Regions from separate parts of the Pseudoalteromonas sp. Angola-7 genome, predicted to be linked through region 2. Evidence: predicted binding sites of a transcription regulator. Region 2 holds the regulator's gene; each other region holds the start of a gene.
The links. Region 2 encodes sigma-54, which starts transcription at its own class of promoters, with help from an activator protein. Its sites were predicted from a motif close to GTTGGCACGNNNNTNGNNT; they were not measured.
Positions count from the first base shown of each region.

Region 1: PSH50_RS08205 (EF-hand domain-containing protein) is a predicted target of sigma-54. The motif match lies at 2,034-2,052, and genes of this name have one in related genera.
Region 3: fliE (flagellar hook-basal body complex protein FliE) is a predicted target of sigma-54. The motif match lies at 3,055-3,073, and genes of this name have one in related genera.

Region 1 is NZ_JAQREL010000004.1:242,622-247,102, forward strand. Features, by position in the region: gene PSH50_RS08190 (energy-coupling factor ABC transporter permease) at 1-386, opposite strand, end outside; gene xthA (exodeoxyribonuclease III) at 392-1,198, opposite strand; gene PSH50_RS08200 (hypothetical protein) at 1,440-1,871, shown strand; gene PSH50_RS08205 (EF-hand domain-containing protein) at 2,092-2,613, shown strand; gene scpB (SMC-Scp complex subunit ScpB) at 2,765-3,355, shown strand; gene rluB (23S rRNA pseudouridine(2605) synthase RluB) at 3,352-4,221, shown strand; gene PSH50_RS08220 (YciK family oxidoreductase) at 4,437-4,481, opposite strand, start outside.
Region 2 is NZ_JAQREL010000003.1:420,761-425,241, forward strand. Features, by position in the region: gene lptA (lipopolysaccharide transport periplasmic protein LptA) at 1-234, shown strand, start outside; gene lptB (LPS export ABC transporter ATP-binding protein) at 231-956, shown strand; gene PSH50_RS06800 (RNA polymerase factor sigma-54) at 1,026-2,525, shown strand; gene hpf (ribosome hibernation promoting factor) at 2,553-2,840, shown strand; gene PSH50_RS06810 (PTS sugar transporter subunit IIA) at 2,845-3,297, shown strand; gene rapZ (RNase adapter RapZ) at 3,317-4,162, shown strand; gene PSH50_RS06820 (HPr family phosphocarrier protein) at 4,203-4,475, shown strand.
Region 3 is NZ_JAQREL010000010.1:123,545-128,025, forward strand. Features, by position in the region: gene fliG (flagellar motor switch protein FliG) at 1-951, opposite strand, end outside; gene fliF (flagellar basal-body MS-ring/collar protein FliF) at 944-2,659, opposite strand; gene fliE (flagellar hook-basal body complex protein FliE) at 2,680-3,012, opposite strand; gene PSH50_RS14125 (sigma-54 dependent transcriptional regulator) at 3,186-4,481, opposite strand, start outside.

The sequences.
Region 1 (4,481 bases), on a different contig from region 2:
GGTAAATACTGATAACTCATTATAAAGCCAAGGTAGCTTAATAATGTAGGAATAAATGCACCAAACAGTATTTGCATGGGCAAAAGATTAAGATCAATGTTTGCAAAAGCCGCCAATAGGGCACTAGCCAGCAGGCTACTTAAAATAGCAAGGCGCCACCCTAAAATTAGCGTTGCGGCAGTTACACCTAAAATGTGTAAATCAAGACCGCTTAAAATACCCGCTTTAATTTGCCATAACATGGCAAACACTAACGCACACGCAAGCACCCCTATTTGCCGTGCAGGCGTTTTATAAAGTGCTTTATAGGTATTTTTTTCTACGCTTATAAAGGTAATAATTAAAACAAGGGCCCAAAGGAGCCCTTGCATTTTAAGCGTTAACATAGCAATTATTTAAAGGTTGACCAAATTGGCGCATGGTCAGAGGGCTTTTCTATGCCGCGTAATTCGTAATCTATGCCGGTATCAATACATCGCTCGGCAAGGGCATGGGTAGCAAGTACAACATCAATGCGTAGGCCACGATTATCTACAAACCCTTTAGAGCGATAATCAAACCACGAGTATTTGTCGCTTGTTTCAGGGTTTTGCTCTCTGAAGGTATCTTTAAAGCCCCAATTTAATAATTTAGCAAGCCATTCGCGCTCCTCTGGTTGAAACGAGCACTTACCTGTTTTAAGCCAGCGTTTAGCGTTTACTTCACCAATACCAATATCTAAATCGGTAGGCGAAATATTGATATCGCCCATAACGATAACGTCTTCATCGGGCGTGTGGTTTGTTTCTAAATGGGTCATTAAATCTTTGTAAAACTGACGCTTATAAGGGAATTTTATTTCGTGATTTATATTATCGCCTTGTGGGAAATAACCATTCATTACCGTTAGGTCGCGGCCATTTTCTTGCTCAACTGTCACACTTATCATGCGTTTTTGTGCTTCTTCAGTGTCGCTGGCAAAACCTTTTAAGACCGATTTAGGCTCATTTTTGCATAACATTGCCACACCGTAGTGCGCTTTTTGACCATGAAAATAAACGTGGAAACCCATTTTTTGTACGTCCTCGAGAGGGAACGCCTCATCATGAACTTTAATTTCTTGCAAACCAATAATGTCTGGCTGGTGTTTATCTATAATTGCTTGTAACTGGTGTAAGCGAGCTCGCAGACCATTGATATTGAAAGAAATAACCTTCATAAAATTTACCTTTAATTAGACTCTGTTTTTATAACTAAATTGTATCAGTAAATAAGCCTACATAACATGATCGAAATGAGAAAATAGCTGCGCAAATGTTGATCAATTGGTGCGTAAAGTTTAAACATTGTAAATGCTTTATTAATTATTTAAATAAATAAAAAATTCAATTGATCTCGTAATTATTGAATATATAATGCGCAATAATTACTTGTTTAGTCGTTCAAATAGGATCTCTCTCATGAAAACACAATTACTTTTAGCTACTGCTTTATTAGCCTCTGCGTCTGTATCAGCAAAAAGCAACACTTACTTTAGCCAAGATAATAAACTTGAATCTAAATTATGTGTATTAAGTGCAAATGAAGGCTTTAGCGCAGCGCGTAAAGAAGCAGCACAACACGGTGTATACTTATCGCGTTTTTCTAAAAGTGTTTTATGTAATGGTCAAGATATTCGTGACATTGCTAAAAAAGTAACGTCTAACCAAGCTGCTGAATCAAAAGTTGAAGTGTTTGCAAAAGATGCACACCAAGAAACACAGTTATGTATCACAGCGTTAAAGCAAGGCCTTGCGCCTGTTCGCCAAAAAATTGGTAACTTAAACTCATTAAAGTGTAACGGACAAAACGTAACTGAATTTGTAAAGCGTTACCAAAACGCAGCAATCTAATTGCGCGGTAACATGTAGATTAAAATAATGCCCAGTTTGTACTGGGTATTTTTTGCAAAAATTACAAGGTATGCAGCAATCATTGCAAAGCTAAGTAATTGATTAATGTATATAAAATAAGCTAAATACACGTAACTTATTGATTGTTGGCGGCTTGTGCACTTTGGCATTGGACTTGTAATAGTTAAAGTGACATTTACTAACTACAAGGATACGTCTTATGAAAAAGTTAACACTCGCAACAACTATTTTAGCTTCGTTAAGTTTAGCCGCTTGTGCCTCAAACCAAGGCCTTGAAAAAATCGATAGCGATTTTGCAAGTTTAGATAACGACAGTGATGGTTATATTTCAAAAGTAGAAGCAGATGACGATAGCATCTGGGGCCACTTTTCAAATATTGATACCAATATGGATAACGAGATCAGTCGTAAAGAATTTAACACTTACATGCAGTTAAATACCGGTAAGGTAGCGACTGACAGCGAAGTAAGTGAGTCGGCATTTAAAGCTAAAATAGCTAAATTTGATAAAATCGAAAATGATTTTAGAAGTTTAGATAACGACAAAAATGGTTACATCTCAGTAGAAGAAGCTGACGATGATGATATTTCAAACCATTTTGGTTACATGGATGGCAACAATGATAAACGCATCAGTAAAGGTGAGTTTAAAGGCTACATTAGCAAATACGGTAAAGCCGTTGCTGAAGATGATGCACTAAAGCATTATAAAAACAGCTAATATTAGCTAAATACGCTACACATAAGAGCCAGCATTAATTGCTGGCTTTTTTGTGCATTTAATTTGTTTTAAAAGCAGATATATTTTCCCCCTTTTGCGATGTTCTGTCATAATAGATGGCTACGTATTTTAAAGGGCAAAGCAAAATATTATGGCGGGTCGTCGAATTAGTGATGAACAATTAATTGAGATCATTGAAGCGGCTATATTTGTCGCAGACAAACCTGTTAGCAAACGCCACTTAAAAGATACTGTATTGGCTGATTTAGCTATTTCTATGTCACGAATTAACACTGCAATAGACGCTATACATACCCACTATCAAACACGTGGCATTAAGCTAGTTGAAGTAGGCAGTGGCTATCGCTTTCAAGCGTGTAGTAGTTTAAGTCCTTGGCTTAGTAATTTATGGCAAGAACGGGCACCTAAGTACTCTCGCGCACTACTAGAAACATTGTCGTTAATTGCCTACAGGCAACCAATAACGCGTGGTGAAATAGAGCAAGTACGAGGCGTAACAACCGGATCAGCAATTATTAAAACCCTCCTTGAGCGAGAGTGGGTTAAAGTAGTAGGGCATAAAGAAGTACCTGGTAAACCAGCGCTTTATGCAACAACAAAATTATTTTTAGATTATTTTTCGTTAACCGGTTTAGATGAACTCCCTGCATTGCCAGCGCAACAGGAAAGTAAAATAAACCAGTTATTAAGTGATCCTTCTGTGAGAGAACCATCCGAATGAGTATTCAAGGTGAAAAGTTACAAAAAGTCCTAGCCCGTGCAGGGGTAGGCTCACGACGTGAAATGGAAAAATACATTGATGCAAACCGCGTTAGTGTTAATGGTAAAGTGGCTAAATTAGGTGACCGTGTTGAGGAAACAGACTTAATACGTGTTGATGGCCACAGCGTAAAAATTGAAGAAAAAGCCGACCGTATTTGTCGTGTAATTATGTACAACAAGCCAGAAGGGGAATTAAGTACACGTAAAGACCCAGAAGGACGTCGTACTGTTTTTGACCGTTTACCACGCATAGACGGTGAGCGTTGGATTGCTGTTGGTCGACTAGATATTAACACAGCTGGTTTAATGTTATTTACCAACGATGGTGAGTTAGCGAACCGCTTAATGCACCCAAGTTATGAAGTTGAGCGTGAATATTCAGCCCGTGTATTTGGTGAAGTGACCAATGAAACCATTAAAAACCTAACGCGTGGCGTAGAGCTTGAAGATGGTCCAGCAAAATTTTTAACGGTTAAATCACTGGGTGGCGAAGGGATTAACCGTTGGTACAATGTAACGCTAAACGAAGGACGTAACCGTGAAGTTCGCCGCTTATGGCAATCGCAGGATGTAGAAGTATCGCGCCTTATTCGTATTCGTTACGGAAAATTAGAGCTAGATAAGCGCCTTCCTCAAGGTGGTTGGGCTGAACTTGATTTAGAAACCGTTAACTATTTACGTAAAACCGTTAAATTAGGCCGCGAAACACAAACTAAACTGTCGGTTATGCCTGAAAAGCGCAAAGATAAGCGTGCTAAAATTAACCAAATTCGTAAAGCGGTTAAAAAGCATAACCAACGTGTTAAGCAAACTAAGCGTAAGTAATACCAATACGTAATAATACTTAATCATTTTGCGGGGCTAAACGTGTCGTTACCTAGGTAAAAAAATGCTCATTTAGCACAGCTAAATAGCGAGTTTTTTGCCTAGCGATCAACACGTTTTTCTAGCCTTAAAATAGATAATTTAATTAAGCGAATTGGTATAATTACCAAAAATTACCGACAAAAAAGCCGCAATGTATGCGGCTTTTTTTATAATTAAAAATGTAGTTTACTTTTTTGTTGCGCATCGAGAGATTCACC
Region 2 (4,481 bases):
GCCAGTGCAAACGAAGTACGTTACGACGTAGCAAAGCGCTTTTTAACACTTGTTGGCGATGCTGAAGTCGCACAAGCCGGTCAAAAAATTAATGCTAAAAGTATTACCTACGATATGCAGCAGCAGCTTATTAGCGCAGAAAAAGACGAAAACTCTACGGATCGTGTCCACACAATTTTAGTGCCTGTTGAAGCAAAAATTAAAGAAAAAACAGGTAACGAAGGTCAACCATGAGCACCTTAAAAGCAGAACTATTAGCAAAAAGCTATAAAGGCCGCCAAGTTGTAAAAAATGTAGGCCTTGAGGTAGAAGCCGGCAGCATTGTTGGCTTATTGGGCCCTAATGGCGCAGGTAAAACCACCACCTTTTACATGATTGTAGGGTTAGTACCTAGCGACAAAGGTAAAATTTCTATTGATGATAACGACATTACGTTATTGCCTATGCACAGCCGCGCACGCTTAGGCATTGGCTATTTGCCGCAAGAGTCATCAATATTTAGAAAGCTGACAGTTTATCAAAACTTAATGGCTATTTTAGAAACGCGTAAAGAGCTCAATAAAGCCGCACGTGAAGAAACGCTTAACAACTTACTTGATGAATTTAGTATCCAGCATATTCGCGATAGCCAAGGTATGGCGCTTTCTGGTGGTGAACGCCGCCGTGTAGAAATTGCCAGAGCACTGGCAGCAAACCCTAAATTTATTTTATTGGATGAGCCTTTTGCTGGTGTTGATCCGATTTCAGTGTTAGATATAAAGAAAATAATAGAACATCTTAAAAACCGTGGCATTGGCGTATTAATTACCGATCACAATGTAAGAGAAACCCTTGATGTTTGTGAAAAAGCCTACATTGTTTCTCATGGGGAGCTAATTGCATCTGGCACCCCAGAACACGTATTAAATGACAAAACTGTACGCGATGTTTATTTAGGCGAGCAATTTAGGCTGTAACATTTAAGCCACACCTACAAGCATCTGCTAATATTAATTATAACAACACAAAAGGATTGTTAGAGATACATGAGGCAATCATTACAGCTGCGCATGGGCCAGCAACTTACAATGACTCCACAATTGCAACAAGCGATTCGCTTGCTGCAGCTCAGTACATTGGATCTCCAGCAAGAAATACAAGAAGCACTTGATAGCAACCCGCTATTAGAAGTAGAAGAGCAAGATTACACGGAAGAGTCGGCTGGAAAAAATGAACAAAAAGCAGATACGGATGATGTAACCGTAAGCGCATCGGCTGACGATACAACCAGCGAGTACGAGCAAGACAGTGGCGAAGCTTTAAATAAAGACACCGTTAGCGATGATATGGCAATGGATGTAACTTGGGATGAGTACATGAGCGCAGCCCCTGCTGCATCCTCAGGCCCAATGCCGGAAGATGAGTCTATTTATCAAGGTGCCTCTACTGAAACGCTACATGAGTATCTAATGTGGCAGCTTCAGCTTACTCCCTTTAGCCCCACTGACGAAGCCATTGCTATTGCCATTGTAGAAGCTGTAGATGACTCGGGTATTTTAACGCTAAGTTGCGAAGAGATTTTAGAGAGCTTTAACCAAGAAAACGATGACGAAGTTGAAGTTGAACTTGATGAAATAGAAGCCGTTTTAAAGCGTATTCAGTTATTTGACCCTGTAGGTATAGCCGCGCGCAGTTTACAAGAGTGCTTGTGTATTCAGCTAAACCAGTTTGATAAAGACACCCCTTTTATAGAACAAACTAAAATGATCTTAACCGATCACATTGATCTATTAGCGGCACGCGACTATCGTACATTAATGAAAAAGACTAAGCTTAAAGAAGACGAGCTTAAAGAGGTCATGACCCTAATACATACCCTCAACCCAAAACCTGCAGATACAATAGTAAGGGAAGAGTCGGAGTATGTAATACCGGATGTGTCGGTTAAAAAAATAAAAGGCCGCTGGGTGGTAGAGCTAAACCCAGATAGCATGCCAAAAATACGCGTAAATAGTCAGTACGCGGCTATGTCACGTACCGTAAAATCAAGTGGTGATAGCCAATTTATTCGCTCTCACTTACAAGAAGCTAAATGGTTTATAAAAAGCCTTGAAAGCAGAAACGACACGCTGCTCAAAGTAACAAACTGTATTGTAAAACAGCAACAGGCATTTTTTGAACATGGCCCCGAAGCCATGAAGCCAATGGTTTTAAACGATGTTGCTGAAATGGTAGAAATGCATGAATCGACAATTTCGCGTGTTACCACGCAAAAATATATGCATACGCCACGTGGTATTTTTGAGCTTAAGTATTTTTTCTCAAGCCACGTAAGCACTGAAAACGGCGGAGAGTGTTCATCAACCGCAATACGTGCCCTAATTAAAAAGCTAATTGCCGCGGAAAACTCAGCTAAACCATTGAGTGATAGTAAAATTGCGGATATATTGGCAGAGCAAGGAATTAAAGTAGCTAGACGCACAATAGCAAAATACCGTGAATCGCTAGCTATTCCACCGTCAAATCAGAGAAAGAGTTTGATATAAGACGTAAAAAACAAAGAGGAAATGCTTATGCAACTAAACCTAACTGGTCGTCACGTAGAAGTAACTGATTCACTTAGAGACTATGTAAATAATAAATTTGCAAAGCTAGAAAGGCACTCAGATCATATTAGCAATGTGCATGTCATTCTCGATGTAGAAAAACTCAACCAAAAAGCAGAAGCGACTATTCATGTAAGTGGCGCAGATTTATTTGCCTCAACAGAGCACCAAGATATGTATGCCGCTATAGACTCGTTGATTGACAAGCTCGATCGTCAAGTCATAAAACATAAAGAGAAGCTTGCTAGACACTAATATTATGAAATTAAGTACATTAGTATGCCAGGACTGCAGCAAAGCTGCGGTCCTTTTTAGTAGTAAAAAAAGAATTTTAGAGTTTATCAGTGAGCTAGCTCATGAAAAGCTCCCCTACTTACCACAACAAGATATTCTTAATGCGCTGGCAAGCAGAGAAAAGCTAGGCAGTACTGGTATTGGCCGAGGTATCGCCATTCCTCATGGCAGAATGGGTGGCGTAGAAGAGCCGCTGGCTTTAGTACTTGTTAGCGACACCCCTGTTAACTTTGATGCTATTGATAACTGCCCTGTTGATATTTTTGTTGCACTCATCGTACCAGATGGCGATAACCAACAGCACCTAAAGACTCTGGCAACCATAGCTGATAAACTGAGCAACAAAGAATTTTGTAAACAGCTGCGTAGTGCTAAAACCGATGCAGAGCTGTATCAAGTAATTGTTGATCAATCGTAGTAAATACTAAGGGCTATAAATGGAGTTAATTATCATAAGCGGCCGTTCTGGTTCAGGTAAGTCGGTTGCTTTACGCGTGGTTGAAGATTTAGGCTATTATTGCGTAGATAATATTCCGGTCAACTTACTGCCCTCTTTAGTGCGAAGTGTTTCAGATAACTATGACAAAATAGCCGTTAGTATAGATGTTCGTAATATCCCCAAAGAACAAGACGAATTTAACGATATTCTCGAGTACCTTCCTGACTTTGCTAAACCCACACTGTTTTATTTAGATAGTGATGATCAAACACTGATCAAACGTTTTTCAGAAACACGCAGATTACACCCTTTATCCATCGATTCGCTGCCGCTTGATTTAGCAATAAAAAAAGAAAAAGAGCTGCTTGATGTACTCGTAACGCGCGCTGACTTTATGCTTGATACTACCGATTTAAGTGTGCACCAATTAGCAGAGTCAATTCGCGAAAAAATACTGGGTAAAAAAGATAAGCAACTTATTGTAACGTTTGAATCGTTTGGCTTTAAACACGGCATACCTAAAGAAGCTGATTATGTTTTTGATGCTCGCTTTTTGCCAAACCCCCACTGGGAGCCTGAACTTAAACCGCTTACGGGCCTTGATCAACCAGTAAAAGATTTTTTGGCAAATCACAGCATAGTGCAAAAATTCACTTGGCAAATTCAAACCTTTGTACAAACTTGGTTGCCACACTTAGAGCGTAATAACCGTAGTTACCTCACTATTGCAATAGGCTGCACTGGTGGTCAACACCGCTCGGTTTATTTAGCGCAAGCCATTGGTGAGAGCTTTGCTATGACGCATCCGAATGTCAAAATTCGTCATCGTGAGCAAGAAAAGTAACCTTAAAATAATAACCTGTTCAGTTTAGGTATAGTAATTTATGCGCTGTGAAGACACATTTTTAATAAAAAATAAATTAGGCTTACACGCCAGAGCGGCAACGGTCCTTGCGCAATTAGCTGTGCAGTTTGATGCTAAAATCACCTTACACCAAGATGATAAAGAAGCCGCAGGCGACAGCGTATTAGCTTTAATGCTACTTGAAAGCAGTAAAGGTAAAGAAGTTAAAGTAGTCTGTGAAGGCCCTGATTCAGAGCAAGCTTTGCATGCGGTTGGGCAATTAATTGCACAACGATTTAACGAGCAAGAATAATTTAAA
Region 3 (4,481 bases), on a different contig from region 2:
CGCTTCTACTTCACTTATTCTAACTGGTGCCATGGCTTCTAAGTCATCGGCAAGCATTTCGGCAGCACGTTTAGACATATTACCCAAAATTTTATCTTTAAGCGCTTCGTCAGTGCCTTTAATTGCTTTCATGAGTACGTCTTGCTGTACTTCACGTAGTATGGCTTGAATACCGCGGTCATCCACATCCATAAGGTTTTCGAATACAAACATAAGATCTTGAATTTGCTGAGACATTTCTTCATCGTGTTCACGAATAGAGTCCATCAGCTGCCCTTCAACATTTGTATCTAGGTAGTTCATGATATCTGCCGCAGCTTTTAAGCCACCCATTTTAGCGGCTTGTGCACCAGCTTGGCCGGCAAATTGTTTTTCCATAATCTCGTTAAGTTCTTGTAAAGCTGCAGGTTGTACTTCTTCAAGGTTTGCAATACGCATGGTTAAATCTAGGCGCACTTTTTCAGGAAATTGCGCGAGGATTTCTGCCGATTGCTCTGGCTCTAAATACGATAAAACAATGGTTTGAATTTGCGGGTGCTCATTACGAATAATATTGGCAACTTGCTTTGAGTCCATCCATTTAAGTGAATCTAAGCCTTTAGCCCCTGAGCCCATTACAATTTGGTCTATTAAACTAGCTGCTTTATCTTCACCTAATGCGGCGGTGAGCGCCTTTTTAATAAAGTCTTCTGACTGGAAGCCAATAGTACTAAAGCTTTGTATTTGCTCTATAAATAAATTATGAACTGCGCTAATTTTAGATTGCGACAAGTCATCCAGCGCAGCCATAGCCATGCCTACCTTTTGCACTTGCTTAGGCTCTAAGTGCTTTAGGATTTGCGCTGCGTCTTCTTCAGATAAGCTCAATAAAAGAATCGCGGCTTTATCTACGCCATCTAACTTGTCAACATCAAATGCTGGCGGGAGTTGTTTTTGTTCTTGATCAGTCATCTTCTGTTAACCACGCTTTCACTACTTGTGATGAGAGTTCCGGTTCGTTCGCTACAAGTGCTCTTACCGCTTTAAGCAAATCTTCGTCGCCATGTAAGTCTGGCAGCTGCAGTGTACCATCACTTGAGAAACCAACAGCAGCAGAATCAAAGTCTTTATTTAGCATATCTAGCGTGCTATCGCCAATATCAACCCCTGAGCTTAATGCATCTTCGTCGTACTCTTCAAGCGTATCATCTGGGTAGATCAAGCGCTTAAGCATAGGCTTAACAACCGCCATAATTAATACAATAATAACTAAGGCGCCAAGCACAAGGCGGATGATTTTCATAAACCAATCTTGTTCCCACAGCGGTACTTCTAAGTCTAAATCAACTGCTTCACGCACAAATGGTACGGTTACCACTTCTAATGCATCGCCACGTTGCATATCAAAACCCACCCCACCTTGTAATAGGCGACGTATATTTGACAAAGCTTCTACTGAGCGCGGTGCCATGGTTGTTTCGCCGTTTTCACCTTCTTTGGGCACATAATCAACAGCTACCGATACGCTAATTCTGCGAATAACGCCTGTTTGTTGACGCTTATGCGAAATAGTGGTGTCTAGCTCAAAGTTACGCGTGGCCTCTTTATGCACTCGGCTTGGGTTGGTTGCCGTACCAGCATTGCCCTGGCCTGCCACTTCTGGGATAGTTGAATTCATAGGGGGCTGATTAGTCAGTGCCCCAGGAATACCTACTGCTAAGCCACCTATGTTGTTTTCTTCAAATGTGGTTTCGCTTCTGACTGCTGGTAAGTCTGGGTTGTAGCGCTTTTGTGTTTCCTCTACTGAGCTAAAGTCCATGTTTAAATCAACTTGCGCCGTGTAGTTACCCAAGCCGACTACAGGAATAAGAATACTGTCTATTTTTTCTAAATACTCTTGCTCACGCTTTCTTTCAATGTCGTACTCTTTACGAGAGCGTGCTGCTAATGAGTCTTGTGAGCCTGAATTAAGTAAGCGGCCATTTTGATCTGTTACCGTAACACGTGAAGGCTCAAGCCCTTGTACTGCAGAGGCAATCATATCAACGACTGAATCAATCTCTTCACCATCAAGCGTACGGCCACGTTTAAGAGTCAATACCACTGTGGCTGATGGCTTTTTCTCTCTGCGTGCGAATACGTTTTCTTTTGGGATGGCTAATAAAACTTTAGCGCGAGTAACGTTGTTTAGTTCTTCTATAGTGCGGGCAAGTTGTTGCTCGCGACCGTGCTTTAAGCGCTCACGCTCGAGCCGTTGGCTCACACCAAAACCCATATCTTGCATTATGATATCGGTGCCTGAGGTAGGGCCTTGCTCTAAGCCTTCACGCGCCATCAATAATTTAATGTTTTGATACTCGCTTTCATCAACCGAAATAACGTTGCCGTCTAGCTCGTAGTCAATTTTTTGTGCATCTAAAAAATCAAGTGTTTGGATCAGCTCTTCTGTAGGCATTTTGCCAAGCGGACGCATATCGGGTTGGCGCGCCCAAATAATCACAAATATGGCAATAGCTAAACAAATAGCCAGCGCAATAATTAGGGTAACTTGGCGAAGCACATCAACCCCATTTAAGGCGCTTAAGTAGCCCGACTTTTGTTCTTGTTGCTCGATGTCTTCACTTTGGTCAATACCGCCGCCAGCAAGAGCAAGATCTGTTGATTGATTAGATTGCGCCACAATAATTCTCCACTACCTACTTAAACAGGCATGTTCATAATTTCTTGGTATGACTCAACAAGTTTATTTCTTACTTGTACTGTAGCCTCAAATGCCACTGATGATTTTTGCGAAGCAATCATTGCCTCAGCAAGCGATACACTTCTGTCACCCATTTCAACAGCCACGACTTTTTGTTTAGCATCTTGTTGTAAGCCATTAACCGTATTTAATGCATCGCTTAGTAAGTCACCAAATTGAGCAGATGACGTTGGCTGAGCTTGCGTTGGTAGCTTATTAATTTGATTTGTATGGCCTGCTTCTAAGGCCATAGATTGCATTTCTTGGAATAACGCGCTGTTTTGAATTTTCATAATTTTCTCTGGCAAATGCAGTTAACGTTCATAAAGGGATTAAAGCACAAAGCGTGCCATAAAAATAAACCTTTAATAACATGCAGTTAACTATTATTTTTAAGAGTCAGAGATTTGACAACCCTAAACTAAGCGTGGTTAGTTTAGGGTTATGTACAGAAGGGAGAGTTAGTTTATGCGGGTAGTGAAATACCTAAATCGCGCATTTGTGCGAGTTTATAACGTAAAGTACGCGGGCTGATGCCAAGTGTTTGTGCAACATCTTTACGTTTGCCTTGGCAACGCGCGAGGGTTTCTAAAATTATTTTATGCTCTTTATCTTTTAGCTCATCTTTATAGCTGCCAGTATCTACGCTTGGCAGTGAGCTACTTGCCTCTACAGGCGTTATTTTGTCATCATAATATGCGTCACTGGGGGTACTCTCTTGCTCAGGCGCTATAACCTGAGTAGGCGCAGTGGTGCTTGACGCTTGCATTAAATTTTCAATAAAAATAGCCTGCTCGCCAATTACACTGCCCGTTCGCAAAATAAGCGCACGTTGAATTACATTATCAAGTTCGCGCACATTACCTGGCCAGGTATGGCTCAATAGTTTTTGCTCGGCATCACTATCAAGCGTTGCTAACGGCTCTTTATTTTTAACTAAATGGCGCTCTATTAAATGCTTAGCCAATACAATTATATCGCCCGGGCGCTCACTAAGTGGTCGCCACATTAATGGGAATACATTTAAGCGATAATATAAGTCTTCTCTAAACTTATTATCTGCAACAGCTTCTTTAAGATCGCGGTTACTGGTTGCGAGCACTCTCACATCGAGTGAAATTGTTTTGCGCGCACCTAAGCGCTCAACTTCACGCTCTTGTAATACTCTTAATAGTTTAGCTTGCAGCCCTAAGTCCATTTCTGTTATTTCATCAAGCAATATAGTACCACCTTGGGCTTGCTCAAATTTACCTGGGCACGCTTGTATTGCACCAGTAAAGGCGCCTTTTTCATAGCCAAACAAGGTGGCTTCAAGCATATTTTCGGGAATAGCCGCGCAATTAATTGCCACAAAAGGCGCATCGCATCGGTTTGATTTATCGTGAATATATCGCGCTAATACCTCTTTACCTGAGCCGCTAGGGCCAAGCACCATTACACTTGCATCTGAGCGAGCCACTTTACTTGCAAGTTCTAATAGTTGAATACTGCTGGGGTCGGCTACAATTGGGCCATCAGTGTCTTTTGGTTTTTCGGGTAAATAGCGGCTAACCATATTTAAAAGCACCTCAGGGGCAAATGGTTTAGCCATATAATCAATTGCACCTAAGCGCATTGCCTCTACGGCATCATCAATCGTTGCGTAAGCTGTCATCATTAATACGGGGAGTTCTGGGTAGTTAAGCTTAATGCTCCTGAGCAAATCTAGGCCGCTCATCGCGCCCATTTGCACATCACTTACAACCAACGAAAACTCAGATTT